One region of the Micromonospora sp. NPDC047620 genome, then DNA from elsewhere that is predicted to be linked to it. Evidence: riboswitches for the same ligand, from Rfam matches in the RefSeq annotation. Region 1 holds a riboswitch; each other region holds the start of a gene.
What was found. Region 1 has a riboswitch for cobalamin ahead of cobN (cobaltochelatase subunit CobN). Riboswitches for the same ligand answer to the same signal wherever they lie in the genome.
Positions count from the first base shown of each region.

Region 2: another riboswitch for cobalamin. It lies ahead of ACGF5C_RS07225 (ABC transporter substrate-binding protein); the one in region 1 lies ahead of cobN (cobaltochelatase subunit CobN).
Region 3: another riboswitch for cobalamin. It lies ahead of bluB (5,6-dimethylbenzimidazole synthase); the one in region 1 lies ahead of cobN (cobaltochelatase subunit CobN).

Region 1 covers NZ_JBIDDG010000006.1:150,269-155,068, reverse strand. Annotated here, with positions in the region: gene cobN (cobaltochelatase subunit CobN) at 1-2,421, opposite strand, end outside; cobalamin riboswitch at 2,788-2,917, opposite strand; gene ACGF5C_RS09310 (response regulator) at 3,029-3,685, opposite strand; gene ACGF5C_RS09305 (sensor histidine kinase) at 3,678-4,800, opposite strand, start outside.
Region 2 covers NZ_JBIDDG010000005.1:22,516-27,315, forward strand. Annotated here, with positions in the region: gene ACGF5C_RS07215 (ABC transporter ATP-binding protein) at 1-478, opposite strand, end outside; gene ACGF5C_RS07220 (FecCD family ABC transporter permease) at 478-1,662, opposite strand; gene ACGF5C_RS07225 (ABC transporter substrate-binding protein) at 1,668-2,678, opposite strand; cobalamin riboswitch at 2,707-2,890, opposite strand; gene ACGF5C_RS07230 (ABC transporter ATP-binding protein) at 2,976-3,689, opposite strand; gene ACGF5C_RS07235 (ABC transporter ATP-binding protein) at 3,686-4,744, opposite strand; gene ACGF5C_RS07240 (ABC transporter permease) at 4,741-4,800, opposite strand, start outside.
Region 3 covers NZ_JBIDDG010000047.1:241-5,040, forward strand. Annotated here, with positions in the region: gene ACGF5C_RS32500 (Rieske 2Fe-2S domain-containing protein) at 1-760, opposite strand, end outside; partial or broken gene bluB (5,6-dimethylbenzimidazole synthase) at 1,028-1,656, opposite strand; cobalamin riboswitch at 1,693-1,893, opposite strand; gene ACGF5C_RS32510 (DMT family transporter) at 2,097-3,014, shown strand; gene ACGF5C_RS32515 (crotonase/enoyl-CoA hydratase family protein) at 3,056-3,817, shown strand; gene ACGF5C_RS32520 (dihydrolipoyl dehydrogenase family protein) at 3,841-4,800, opposite strand, start outside.

The DNA.
Region 1 (4,800 bases):
GCCGTCGAGCGCGCCCACCACCCGGTCGATCTCGTCGGTCGTGCGGTCCAGCCGGGGCACCAGCTCGGTGGCGGCGAAGCGGAGCACGGCGGCGGCGTCCGGGACGGCCCGGCCGGTGACCTCCTCGACCACGGCGTCGACCTTGTCGGCGTCCCAGTCGAGGGTCTCCATGCCGAGGACCAGCCGGCGCGCGAGGGCCTCGATCAGGTCGACGGCGTCGGCGGCGGTGCCGGCCGGCCCGTCGACGGTGTCGGTCAACGCCTCGGGCAGCGCCAGCCGCTGGCCCGGCGCGGCGAGCAGCGCCTGCTCGTCGAGCCCGTACGCGGCGGCGAGGGCCTGGCGCAGGCCGGGCAGGGCGCGGGCACCGCCCCAGACCTGCGGGGCGCGCAGCACGGCGAGGACGAGGTTGACCCGGGGCTCGCCGGTGGGCGCGGCGGCGAGGATGTGCAGGCCGTCGCGGATCTGCACATCCTTGACCTCGCAGAGGTACCCGTCGAGGTGCAGCACGAAGTCGTCGAAGTCCTCGGCGGCCGGCATGTCCTCGGCGTGCAGGTCGTGGTGCAGCTCCGCGGCGCGCACCAGGGCCCAGATCTGCGCCTGCACCGTGGGCACCTTGGCGGGGTCGAGCGCCTGCACGGTGGCGTACTCGTCGAGGAGTTGCTCCAGCTTCGCCAGGTCGCCGTACGTCTCGGCGCGGGCCATCGGCGGCACCAGGTGGTCGACGACGACGGCGTGCGCACGGCGCTTGGCCTGGGTGCCCTCGCCGGGGTCGTTGACGATGAACGGGTAGACCAGCGGCAGGTCACCGAGGACGGCGTCGGGGGCGCAGTCGGCGGCCAGCCCGAGGCCCTTGCCGGGCAGCCACTCCAGGGTGCCGTGCTTGCCCAGGTGCACCACCGCGTCCGCGCCGAAGCCGCCGTCGCTGGCGGGCGCGGCCAGCCAGCGGTACGCGGCCAGGTAGTGGTGGCTGGGCGGCAGGTCCGGGTCGTGGTAGATGGCGATCGGGTTCTCGCCGAAGCCGCGCGGCGGCTGGATCAGCAGCACCACGTTGCCGAAGCGCAGCCCGGCCAGCACGATGTCGCCGCCGTCGGTGTAGAGCCCGCCGGGCGGCTCCCCCCAGTGGGCGAGCATCCGCTCCCGCAGCTCCGCCGGCGCCTCGTCGAACCAGCGCCGGTACGTCGCCCCGGGCACCCGGGCCTCGGCGGCGGCGAGCTGTTCCGGGGTGAGCCACTCGACGTCGTGTCCCCCGGCGGCGATGAGGGCGTGGATGAGCGCGTCCCCGTCGTCGGGCACCGGGGCGTCGCCGAGGTGGTAGCCGGCCTCGGCGAGGGCGGCGAGCAGCCGGACCGCCGAGGCCGGGGTGTCCAGGCCGACGGCGTTGCCGACCCGGGAGTGCTTCGTCGGGTAGGAGCTGAGCACGACCGCGAGCCGCTTGTCGGCGTTGGGCACGTGCCGCAGCCGGGCGTGCCGCACGGCGATGCCGGCCACCCGGGCGGCCCGCTCCGGGTCGGCGACGTAGCTGGAGAGTCCGTCGGCGTCGATCCGCTTGAACGAGAATGGCACGGTGACGATCCGGCCGTCGAACTCGGGGATGGCCACCTGCATCGCGGCGTCCAGCGGGGACAGTCCGGCGTCGCTGCCGGCCCACTGCTCGCGGGTGCTGGTGAGGCAGAGCGCCTGGATCACCGGCACGTCGAGGGCGGCGAGCGCACCCACGTCCCAGGCGTCCTCGTCGCCCCCGCCGGAGGCGTCGGCGGCGACCGTGCCGCCGGCGGCGAGCACGGTGACCAGCAGGGCGTCGCAGCGGCCGAAGAGCCCGAGCGGTCCCGCGCCGGCGGTGAGGCCGCGCAACGAACCGCAGAAGATCGGCAGCGGGTTGCCGCCGGCCGCGTCGACGGCGTCGGCGAGGGCGTCGACGAAGCCGGTGTTGCCGGCGAGGGCGTGCGCCCGGTAGAAGACGATCCCGACGGTCGGCCGGTCGGGCCGCACGGGACGGTCGCCGTGGACGCCGTACGTCGGGGTGGGCGCGGGCGGGGCGAACCCCTCGCCGGTGAGCAGCACCGTGTCGGAGAGGAACCGGGCGAGCTGGGCGAGGTTCCCGGGGCCGCCCTCGACCAGGTAGGCCAGCGCCTGGGTGGCCACTCCGGCGGGGACGGTGGAGGCCGCCATCAGCTCCGCGTCCGGCAGGGCCTCGCCGCTGAGCACGACCGTGGGCACGCCGGAGGCCAGCACCGTGGCGAGCCCGTCCGGCCACGCCTGCCGGCCGCCGAGCAGGCGTACGACCGCGAGGCCCACGCCGTCGAGCAGCGCGGGCACGGCGTCGGCGGCGACCCGGGCGGGGTTGGCGAGGCGGTAGTCGGCGCCGCTGGCGCGGGCGGCGAGCAGGTCGGTGTCGGCGGTGGACAGCAGCAGGATGCGCACGGACGGCTCCGGAGAGTGACACCCGGATCGACGCGAGGACGATCGGGCGGTACGAGGGATGGGCGCGGTTCAGCGGGTACGGCGGGCCGGGAAGCGGCTCACCGGCGGACCGGCGGGGTCGGGCGGCGCGGTGCGGGCGTCAGGGACGGGCGACGCGTCCGACCGCTGCGGGGCGACCGGGGGCGGGCACACCACGGCCGGCCGGACGCGCGGCGCGGCGGCCGGACGGGGCTGCGGAGATGCGGCTGCTCGCCGGCGCGCTGTCGCGGCCGGGCACGGTGCGACGATGATCGTCGATGGCGGAGACGCGGTGCGTCATCGGGTCCTCCTCGGGTGTCCACGCCCTGGGGTCACTCCCGACGGCCGAAGTATCCTGGCTCCCGGATCGACGCTCACCCCCGGTCTTCCAACCGCGCACGCACGGCCGTGACTCACGAGGGGGGATCGCTCCCCGGTGACAGTGGCGGGACCGCGCCGGAATCACACCGGCTTCCTTCACTGCCGTCAGGCCGCGAATGCTGCCACACCCCCGGTCCCCGGGTCAACGCGGCGGGATCGGACGCCGACCCGCCGGGCCGGCGCGGCGTTCACGACGGTCGACGTCACCTCACCGGTCGGCGAGCCCCGACTCGTAGCCCGCGATCACCAGTTGCGCCCGGTCGCGGACGGCCAGCTTCGTCATCAACCGGCCGATGTGCGTCTTGACGGTGCCCCGGCTGAGGTGCAGGTGCTGCTCGATCTCGGTGTTGGACATCCCACGGGTGATCAACGTCAACACCTCCCGCTCCCGTGGGGTCACCCCGTCGAGCCGTCCCGGCGCCCGTCGGGCCGCCGGCATCCGGGTGAACTCGGCGATGAGCCGACGGGTGACGCTGGGGGCCAGCAGCGCCTCGCCCGCGGCGACCACCCTGATCGCGTCGAGCAGCCGTACGGGGGACGTGTCCTTGAGCAGGAAGGCGCTCGCCCCGGCCCGCAGCGCCCGGTACACGTAGTCGTCGAGGTCGAAGGTGGTGAGGACGAGCACCCGGGGCGCGTCCCGGCCGGCGGTGACCTGCTCGGTGGCGGCGATGCCGTCCATCTCGGGCATCCGGACGTCCATCAGGACCACCTCGGGCGCGTGCGTCCTCGCGAGCTCGACGGCCGCCCGCCCGGTGCCCGCCTCGGCCACCACGGTCATTCCCGGGGTGGCGTCGACCAGCAGCCGGAGGGTGCCGCGCAGCAGGACGTCGTCGTCGGCCAGGAGCACGCGTACGGGCTCACCCATCGTCCGACACCGCCGGGGTGAACGGCAGCCGGGCGCGGACGGCAAAGCCGCCACCAGGCTCGACGCCGGTCGCCAGGGTGCCGCCGTGCATCACGGCACGCTCGCGCATGCCCCGCAGCCCGTGGCCGGGCGGCCCGACGGCGCGCCCCGACCCCCCGTCGTCGACGACGGCGACGGCCAGCATCCCGGGCTCGACCGCCACGGCGAGCCGGCAGCGGGTCGGGCCGGCGTGACGCAGCACGTTGGTCAGCGCCTCCTGCACGATGCGGTACGCCGAGGCCTGCACGGCCGCCGGCACCCGCGACAGGTCGGCCGCCCGGTCGACGTCGACGGTGACGCCGGCGGCGCGGACGTCCTCCACCAGCCGGTCGAGTTCGGTGAAGCTCGGCGCGGTGTCGGCCGGGTCGCGCAGGGCGCCGAGCACGACCCGGATGTCGTCGAGCGCGCTCCGGCTGACCCGCTCGATCGCGCCCAGGGCGGCCCGGCCCTGCTCGGGATGGCTGTCCGCGAGGTGGTTGGCGACGGCCGCCTTCATGGCGATCAGGCTGAGGCTGTGCCCGACCACGTCGTGGATGTCCCGGGCGATGCGCAACCGTTCCTCGGCCACCGCCTGGTCGGCGCGCGACGCGGCGAGTTGGGTGACGTGACGTCGACGGGCGCTCACCGCGCGGGCGAGCGTCCACGAAGCGGCGACGACGGTCGCGGCGTAGAGCAGGACCGGGACCGGCGTGGTGGCGAACGACTCCTCCCCCGCCCGGCTCGAAACGATCGGCAGCCCGGGGACCGTGCCGCCCGCCAGCCCCGCGGCGGTGAGGGCGGCCAGCACCACGACGAGCGCCGCCACGCCGTCCCGGGTGGAGGTGGCCAGCGCGACCGGATAGAGCGCGAACGCGACCGCGAACACCACCGCGTCGCCGGCCACCCCGACGGCGACCGCCACCGCCCCCGCCAGCACCACGACGGCGAGCACCGGCGCCGGCCAGCGCCGGCGGACGGCGAGCGGGGCCCCGAACAGCACCGCCAGGCCACAGGCGAGCACCGGGGCACCGGGCGTCCGGAGCACCGTGAGGAGCACGAGGGCGACGCCCACCAGCGCGTCGAACGCCGTCAACTGC
Region 2 (4,800 bases), on a different contig from region 1:
GCAGCAGGTGCGGTTGCTGGGCGAGCGCGCGGGCCAGCTGGACCCGCTGCCGTTCGCCGCCGGAGAGGGTGTGCCAGCGGCGGTCGGCGTACCCGTCGAGGTCCACCCGGGCCAGCGCGTCGGCCGCGGCGGCACGGTCGGCGTCGCTGTCCGACCATCGCGAGCGGCGGTGCGGGGTACGGCCGAGCAGCACCACCTCCTCGACGGTGAGGTCCAGGTCGGTGTCGGCGTGCTGGGCGAGCAGCGCGGCGCGGCGGGCCAGCGCCGCGCGGGGCAGGGTGGCGACGTCGTCGCCGCCGACGGTGACCCGCCCGCTGTCGGGCGCGGCGAGCCGGGCGACGATCCGTAGCAGGGTGGTCTTGCCGCAGCCGTTGGGGCCGAGCAGCCCGACGAGGCTGCCCGCCGGCACGGCGCAGGTGACGTCGTCGAGGATCCGCCGGGCCGCGACGGCCCAGGACACGCCGGTGACGGTGAGCATCAGTCGCCCGCCTTCCGGCGCCCGGCCCACCGTCCCCGGAGTCGCCGCGACTCTGCCGGCCGCGCCCGGTGCAGCAGGACCACGAAGGCGGGCACCCCGAGCAGCGCCGTCAGCACGCCCACCGGCAGTTCCCGGGGCGCGAACAGGGTCCGCGCGGCGGTGTCCACCCAGACCATGAAGATCGCGCCGGCGAGGACGACGACGGGCAGCAGCCGCCGGTGGTCCGCGCCGGTGAGGAACCGGGCGGCGTGCGGCAGGATCAGCCCGACGAAACCCACCGCGCCGCTGACGGCGACCAGCGCCGCGGTGAGCAGCGCGGTGGCGACCAGCAGCAGCCACCGGACCCGGGCGACGGGCACGCCGAGGGTCTCGGCGGCGTCCTCGCCGAAGGCGAAGGCGTTGAGCGTGCGGGCGTACGCCGCCACGAGGGCGAGCACGGCGGCCAGCACCGGCACCACCCAGGCCAGGGCGGCCCAGTCGACGCGCGCCAGCGATCCGGAGAGCCAGAAGGTGATGCTCTGCGTGGCGTGCGGGTCGGCGACCCAGACGATGACGAACGACGTCGCCGCCCCGCACAGCTGCGCGACGGCGACCCCGGCCAGCACCACCCGGGTGGGCGCCAGCGCGGCCCGCCGGCCGGCCACCGCCGCCACGACGGCGAACGCGGCCAGCGCGCCGGTGAAGGCGCCCCCGGTGAGCGCCGCGACCCCGCCGCCGACGCCGAGGACGAGCACCGCGACCGCGCCGAGCGACGCCCCGGAGGAGACCCCGAGCAGGTACGGGTCGGCCAGCGGGTTGCGGGTGACGGTCTGCGTCACCGCCCCGACGGCCGCCAGCCCGGCGCCCACCACCGCGGCGCCGAGCACCCGGGGCAGGCGCAGCCGCCAGACGATGTGCTCGCGCAGCAGCGGCACGTCGGCGTGGGCCAGGCCCAGGCGGTCGGCCACGACGGCCCAGACCGTCGACACGGGGATGTCGGCAGGCCCGACGGTGACGGCCGCCCCGATCGACACGACCAGACCCGCCAGCAACGTGACCAGCAGCGCGACCGTGCCGGCGGGACGGATGGGCCGGCCGCGCCGGACCCCGGGGGCGGTGGCGCCGGGATCCGCGCCGGCCCGACCGCGCACGGCGAGACGGCGCGCCACGGCGAGACGCCGGGCCACGGCGGTACGGCGCGCCACGGCGGTCAGCGGCCCGCTCCGTCGGGAAGCCGCGCCATCCCCGCGGCTAGCGCCTCGACGCCGAGCACCGCCCGCACCCCGGCGGTGGTGGACGAGAACGGGATGACGACGAACCGCTGCCCGGCCACCGCGGGCAGGTCCTTGAGGGTGGGGTGCCGGGCCAGGAACGCCTTCTTCGCGGCGGCCGGGTCCCAGGTCGCGTCGACAAGCACGATCGCGTCGGGGTCGCGCGCGACGGCGCTCTCCCAACTGGTGTCGGCCCAGCCGCCGGTGAGGTCGCCGAAGGCGTTGCCGACCCCGACCGCCGACATGATCATGTTGGGGCTGCCGCAGCAGGCGCCCACGCTCGGGGCTTCGGTGCCGGCGTCCCACCAGAGCACGGAGACGTCCCGCGTGCCGTCGAGCCTGGCGGCAGCGGCAGCGATCCGGGCACGGTGGTCGGCGATGAGCCTCTCGGCCCGCGCCGGCACCCCGAAGACGGCCGCGACGTCCCGGATCTCGGCGAACACGTCCTCGACGGTGAGCTTCCCGGGCCGGTGCGGCTTCGGGCACCCGGCGGGTGAGAGGTAGGTGCCGATGCCGAGCCCCGCCAGGGCGGCCCGGTCACCGACGCCCTCGTCGCCGAAGGCACTGTGGAACGAGGCGTAGACGAAGTCCGGCGCCGCCTCCAGGAGTTTCTCCTTCGCCGGGTACTTCCCGGACAGCACGGGCACCGAGGCGTACGCGGCGGCGTGCTCCGGCAGGATCGCGTCGTCCAGGTAGGCCGTGCCGGCCATGCGGTCGGCCAGGCCGAGCGCCAGCATGATCTCGGTGGCGGGCTGGTTCAGGGTGACCGCCCGCTGGGGCGGGGCGGCGACGGTGACCGGCGTGCCGCAGTTGGTCAGGGTGGCCGGCGCGCCGGGGGACGCCGGGGCGGGGTCGTCGTCCGTGGCGCAGGCGCCGAGCAGGACGAGGAGGACGGACAGGGGCGCGGCTACGCGCCGGGACAGGGTGGACCGCACAGCGCGCACGCGCATCGGGACCGCCTTCCAGCACCTCGTGGACGGGTCATCGCAGTGCCGTGGCCGGTCTCCTGGCTGACGGGAGGTGCGTCCGTGGCCGGCCTTCCCAGGCGTGCGACACGCCCAGTGACCTCTGACGACGAGGGCCGCGGACTTCCCGATCACAGTGGCGAGGGCCGCACCGGTCTTCCACCGGCTTCCCGAACACCACGGCAGCGTCACCCTAGCCTGCACCCGGCCCCGAATGCCACGGTGACGAATGCCATGGAGCGGCCTTACTCGCCACTGTGGACGGTGCGGCGCGCGGGCGGTTCACGCTCCCGGCGGGGGCGGGAGGTCGACGACCCGGGTCGCCCAGCGGGCCATCAGAGCCGGGTCGTGGGTGATCAGCAGGACCCCGGCGCCGCGCTGTCGCTGGTAGTCGGTGATGACGGCGGCGAGGTGGGCCTGGGTGGAGGCGTCGAGCATGGCGGTGGCCTCGTCGCAGAGCAGGTAGGCCGGCCGGTGCACGAGCGCCCGGGCGAGGCAGGCCCGTTGCAACTGCCCGTCGCTGACCGCGTGCGGGCGGCGGGCGAGCAGGTCCGTGGTGAGGCCGACAAGGTCGGCCAGCTCGGCCGCGCGGGCCCTGGCCTGCTCGGCCGGTACGCCGGTCGCGCGGAGCGGTTCGGCGACGATGTCCGCGAGGCTGAGCCGCGGGTCGGTGGCGGCGCGTGGGCTCTGGAACAGGATCGCGACGCGGGTACGGACGGCCGCCGGCAGCCGGTGGCGGACTCCGGCGACCCGGTGGCCGTCGAGGGTGACGTGCCCGGCGTCGGGGGCGTGCAGCAGGGCGAGTACCCGGGCCAGGGTGGATTTGCCGCTGCCCGAGGGCCCGTGCAGCCCGACCGTCTCGCCGGGGGCGACGTGCAGGTCGACGCGGTCGAGGACGCGCTGCCGACCGTAGGCGACGGTGACCTGGTGGGCGGCGAGCGCGGTGGCGGTCGCCTCCGGTCCGAGGTGTTGACGGGTGGCCGTGGTCGTGGTCATGCCGGCGCTCCGACGGGCAGCGGGTGGTGGCAGGCGACCTGGCCGGAGCCGTCCACGACCGGGGTGGGCGGCGTGCGGCAGGTGTCGGTGGCGCGGTCGCAGCGCGGGGCGAAGGCGCAGCCGGCGGGCAGGTCGGTGAGCATCGGCGGGTGGCCGGGCACGGGGCGGAACGCCCGCTCTGGCAGGGCGTCGAGCAGGCCGGCGGTGTAGGGGTGGGCGGGCGCGGCGAACAGCGCCTCGGTGGGCCGGCGCTCGACGACCCGGCTGGCGTACATGACGGCGACGGTGTCGGCGACACGGCGGGCGGCGGTCAGGTCGTGGGTGATGAGCAGGACGGCGTTGCCGGCGTCGCAGCGGTGGCGCAACAGGTCGAGGGTGTGGTCGACCAGGGGCCGGTCGAGGCCCGTGGTGGGTTCGTCGGCGAGCAGCAGCGGCGGGTCGGGGGCGAGCGCGAGGGCGGTGGCCAGGCGTTGCGCCATGCCGCCGGACAGCTCGTGGGGGTAGCGGTCGAGGTCGGCGGGGTCGAGCCCGACGTCGGCGGCGACCCGCTCGGCCACCGAGGGCGCGTCGCGGCGGACGTGCCCGTGGGCGCGCAGGGTCTCCGCCAGCAGCCGCCGGCCGGTGCGTACGGGGGTCAGCGCGGTGGCGGGGCTCTGCGGCACCAGCCCGACCGCGCGGCCGCGTACGGCGCGGGCGAGGTGGCGCTCGGTGCAGCCGATCAGGTCGACCTGGTCCCCGCCGGGCGGGCGCAGCCGGGCGTGGCCCGAGACGGTGGCGTTGCCGGGGAGCAGGCCGAGCAGGGCGTGGGCGAGCACGGACTTGCCGCAGCCGGACTCCCCCACCACGGCCACCAGTTCGCCGGGGTGGACGGTCAGGCGCAGGTCGGTGACGGCCCGCACCACGGCGTCGCGGAGCTGGAAGCGGACGGTCAGCCCGTCGACCTCCAGCAGGGCGGGACGAGGACCGGTGGCGGCGGTGCCGGCCGTGCCGGGCGTGGCGTCGCCGGTGGCGGCGGTGCCGGCCGTGACGGTGCGGGGCTCGCGGCTGGTGGTCAAAGGTTCAGCTCCGCTCGTACGCGCGGGTCGAGGCGGTCGCGCCACCGGCCGGTGAG
Region 3 (4,800 bases), on a different contig from region 1:
CGACCTCGCCGCCGTTGAGCCGGAACGTGCTGCCGTGCCACGGGCAGACCACGCACGCGTGCCCGTCGATTTCCTGCACCTCGCCCTTGCCGAGCGGGCCGCTCTGGTGCGGGCAGCGCTCCAGCATCACGGTGACGTCGTCGCCGTGCCGGTAGAGGATCACCGAGACGTCGTCGATCTCCCGGGTGATCAGCTTTCGCTGCGGCAGGGCGGACATGTCCGCGATCGAGTGCCAGCCGTCGCTCATCCGGTGCAGCTCGGAGATGCTCTGGTTGACCTGCGCACCCTGCTTGTACGCCAGGTGCCCGCCGATGTACGCCCCCATGCTCGCGGCACTGAGCCCGAAAAAGCCGAGCGTACGGCCGAGGTTGTGCCGGCCGGTCATCCGGGCCGCCACGGAGCCGGCGTAGAACAGCAGGCCGACGCTGTTGGAGGCGGCGTGGACCAGGCCGATCCGGCGCTGGTCTCGGGCGAGGGCCGCCCAGTCGTTGAGCCCGGCGATCGCGGCCGGCAGGGCGCTGACGGTGCCCACCACGCACAGCGTGGTGGCGGCGCGGCGCTGCCCCGGCATCAGGTCCAGCACGGCCGTGCTGAGCCACGCGCCGACCGGCACCTGCACCATCGCCGGGTGCAGCGGGTGCCCCAGCCAGACGCCGTGCAGCAGGTCGCGGACGCGCCTTGGGCGGAGGGTGGCCTGGACGGCCCACTGCAACCGGTCGCCGATCCGGTCCAGCGCGGAGGCCTGCTCGATCTTCGTCATGAGTGCTCGCACCCGTACCGACTTCCCGGCAGGAGCGACCGCAAACCGGTATCCGGTGACGGATCGGCAGCGGTGCGTGACGAGGGTTCTGTCGGCCCGGAACCGGGCGCGCCCCCGGCCGGATGGGGCCCGCCATCGGTGGTGGCGCGAGCACGGGGTTGCCCGCGCTCCCGGCCTTCCGCGATGGTGAGATCAGACGAGGTTTCTGCCGGCCCGGAACCGGGCGCGCCCCGGCCGGATGGGGCCCGCCCTTCCGCGGTGGTGAGGTCAGCGGGCCGGCGGCGTCCAGCGGTCGTGGTGGATCGCCTCGGCCAGCGGGCGCTTCTGCCGCCAGCCGTGCCGGGCCAGGTCGGGCACGGCCTCGAAGTGGGTGACCGGCCCGAGGCAGAGCCACGCCACCGGCCGTACGCCGTCGGGGATGCCGAGCAGCTCGGCCAGCCAGGGCTCCCGGTAGAACGACACCCACCCGACGCCGAGCCCTCGGCGGTGGCGGCCAGCCAGAGGTTCTGGATGGCGAGGCAGGCCGAGTAGAGCCCGGTGTCGGCGATGGCGTGCCGCCCGAGCACGGCGGGGCCGCCGCGGGCCGGGTCGTAGGTGACCACCACGGACAGGGTGGACTCCAGCACCCCGTCGATCTTGATGCGGGCGAACCGCTCGGCCGCCTCCCCGTCCAGGGTGGCGGCGAAGGTGTCCCGCTCGGTCTGGACGTGCTCGTGGAACCGGCGCCGCAGCTCGGGGTCGCGGACGAGGACGAAGTCCCAGGGCTGGGAGTAGCCGACGCTCGGCGCGGCGTGTGCCGCGGTCAGGACGCGGTGCAGCGTCTCGTCGGGCACCGGCGCCCCGGTGAACTGGCCGCGGACGTCCCGGCGGCGATGGATGACGTCGTAGAGATCCAAGGCAGGCTCCCGCTGCGCTCGGCCCACGCTCCGGGCGTGGGCACCTGACCGCGAGGCCGGTCTTCGGACTCCCGGATCGACGCCTGGCCGTCCGCCTTCCCGGCCCGGACGGGCCAGTGGCTGCGCTCTCGCGCGTGGACGGTGGCTCCCCGGTCACCGCGGCGGGCCCGTGCCGGATTCGCACCGGCTTCCCGATTCTCCCCGCTCGCGCGGGGCACCTCACATGATCGTGCCGCCCGGCATGCTAGCGCCGCGCCACCCGGACCCGCCGCCCCGCGCGAAAGGGCCCCCAGGTTGGCTAGGCCGTCGACCGCCCGGCCGGACCCACCAAGGGCCGGGCCGCCGCCCGGATCCACCGCCCCGGCCCGCCGGCAGGACCCGCCGGCCGGGGGGTGGAAATCCGGTCGCGGGCCGCGCCGTCCGCGACCACTGTGGTCCGGGTGTACGCACTCGCCTCCCGCCCGCTGCCGGCCGGCCACCCGGCGGCCCGACTGACCGTCGCCCTCGGCCGACCCCGGGCCGTGCCGCCACCGCTGCTGATGCTGCTGGGCATGCTCTCCACCCAGGTCGGCGCGGCCGTCGCCAAGCAACTCTTCGGCAGCACCAGCGCCGGCGGTACGACCACGCTGCGGCTCGGCTTCGCCGCGCTGATCCTGCTGCTCGTGGCCCGGCCCGGGCTGCGGCTGGGCTGGCGCGCCGCCGGCCTGGTCGGGGCGTTCGGGCTCACCCTGGCGCTGATGAACCTCGCCTTCTACGCGGCGCTGCACCGGGTGCCGCTCGGCGTGGCGGTCACCATCGGTTTCGCGGGGCCGCTGCTGGTGTCGCTCGCCGGCAGCCGCCGGCCCGCCGACGTGGCGTGGGCGGTCCTGGCGGGCGGCGGGGTGCTGCTGATCAGCGGGCTCGGCGGGACCGGGGTGGACCGGGTGGGTCTGCTGCTGTGCGTCGCCATCGCGGTCGGCTGGGCCGGGTACGTGCTGCTCGGCAAGGCGGTCAGCGCCCGCGTGCCGGGCAGCCGGGGCCTCGCGCTGGGAATGGCCGTCGCCGCGCTCGCCGTACTGCCGTTCGGGGTCGCCGGCAGCGGCACGGCGCTGCTCGACCCGTGGACCCTCGTGCTGGGCGTCGTGGTGGCACTGCTGTCGTCGGTGCTGCCGTACTCGGCCGAACTGGCCGCGCTGCGCCGGATGCCGGCCCGGGTCTTCGCGATCCTGCTCAGCCTGGAGCCGGCGATCGGCGCGCTGGTCGGGCTGGTGCTGCTCGGCGAGCTGCTGGCCTGGCCGCAGGCGGCCGGGGTGGCGTGCGTGGTCGGCGCCGCGCTGGGCGCGACCCTGGTCCGTCCCCGCGCCGCGAAGGCGCGCTGACGCCCCTGGCGCCGCCGGCACCACCGGGGCATGCTGTGCCGATGGGCGTACGCGTCGAGCACGACGGGCCGGTGACCACGGTGATCCTGGACCGCCCGGCGGCCCGCAACGCGGTCGACGGGCCCACGGCCCGGGCCCTGGCCGACGCGTTCCGCGCCTTCGAGGCCGACCCCGACGCGGCGGTGGCCGTGCTCTGGGGCGCCGGCGGCACGTTCTGCGCGGGGGCCGACCTGAAGGCGATCGGCACCCCGAGCGGCAACCGGGTCGAGCCAGAGGGGGACGGCCCGATGGGCCCGACCCGGATGACGCTCGGCAAGCCGGTGATCGCCGCGATCTCCGGTCACGCCGTGGCCGGCGGGTTGGAGCTGGCGCTCTGGTGCGACCTGCGGGTCGCCGAGTCCGACGCGGTCCTCGGGGTGTTCTGCCGGCGCTGGGGGGTGCCGCTGATCGACGGGGGGACGGTCCGGCTGCCCCGGCTGATCGGCGAGAGCCGGGCGATGGACCTGATCCTCACCGGCCGGCCGGTGCCGGCCGAGGAGGCGTACGCGATGGGGCTGGTGAACCGGCTGGTCGCCCCGGGTGAGGCGCGGGCGGCGGCCGAGCGGCTGGCGGCCGAGATCGCCCGGCACCCGCAGACCTGCCTGCGCAACGACCGGGCCGCCGTGCTGGCCGGCGCCGGCCAGCCGGAGCCGGCGGCGCTGGCGACCGAGCTGGCGTACGGGATGGACTCGCTCGCCGCCGACGCGGCGGCCGGGGCGGCCCGGTTCGCCGCCGGCGCCGGGCGGCACGGCACTGCCGTCTAGCGCAGGCGCGGCAGCGCGACCGGCTAGCGCAGGTGCCGCAGCGCGTCCTCGATGGCCCGGTGGAACGTCGGGTAGGCGTAGATCATGTGCCGGAGCCGGGCCAGCGGCACGGCCGCGTGCACCGCCACCACCAGCCCGGAGAGCACCTCGCCGCCAGCCGGCCCGACCGACGTCGCGCCGATCAGCACGCCCTGGTCGGCGTCGGCGACCAGCTTGACGAAGCCCTCGTTGCCGCTCCGATGGATCCAGCCACGCGCCGACGACGGCAGCTCGGCGAGGCCGACCTGCACGTTGATCCCGCGCTCGCGGGCCTGCCGTTCGGTGAGGCCGACCGCGCCGATCTCGGGGTCGGTGAAGGTGACCCTGGGCAGCGCGCGGTAGTCGGCGCGCGGCACCGCGCCGGCAGGGGCGCCCGGCCCGGTGGTGCCGGACGCGCTGACCGCGCCGCCCGTCACGCGGGCGGTGCCGCTGGCGTCCGGCCCGCCGTCGGCCCGCCGGGCGCAATCGAGCACGTCGGCGACGACGATCCCCGCCTGGTACATGGCGACGTGGGTGAACGCGCCCTCCCCGGTGACGTCGCCGACCGCCCACATCCCGTCGGTGACGCGCAGCCGGTCGTCGACGGCCAGGTACCGCTGGCCGGCGTCCACCCCGACGGTGTCCAGGCCCAACTCGTCGAGGTGGGCCCGGCGGCCGGTCACCACCAGCAGCCGCTGCCCGGTGAACTCCGCCCCGTCGGCCCCGTGCAGCGTGAAGCCGCGCCCGTCGTGGCGGACCCGCTCCGCCCGTACGCCGGTGTGGATCTTCACCCCGTCGGCGCGTAGCGCGGCGGCGGCCACCTCGGACGCCTCCGGCTCCTCGACCGCGAGCACCCGGTCCGCCGCCTCGACGACGGTGACGCGGACGCCGAACCGGGCGAACACCTGGGCCAGTTCCAGGCCGATCGCGCCGCCGCCCAGCACCAGCAGCGACTCCGGCAACTC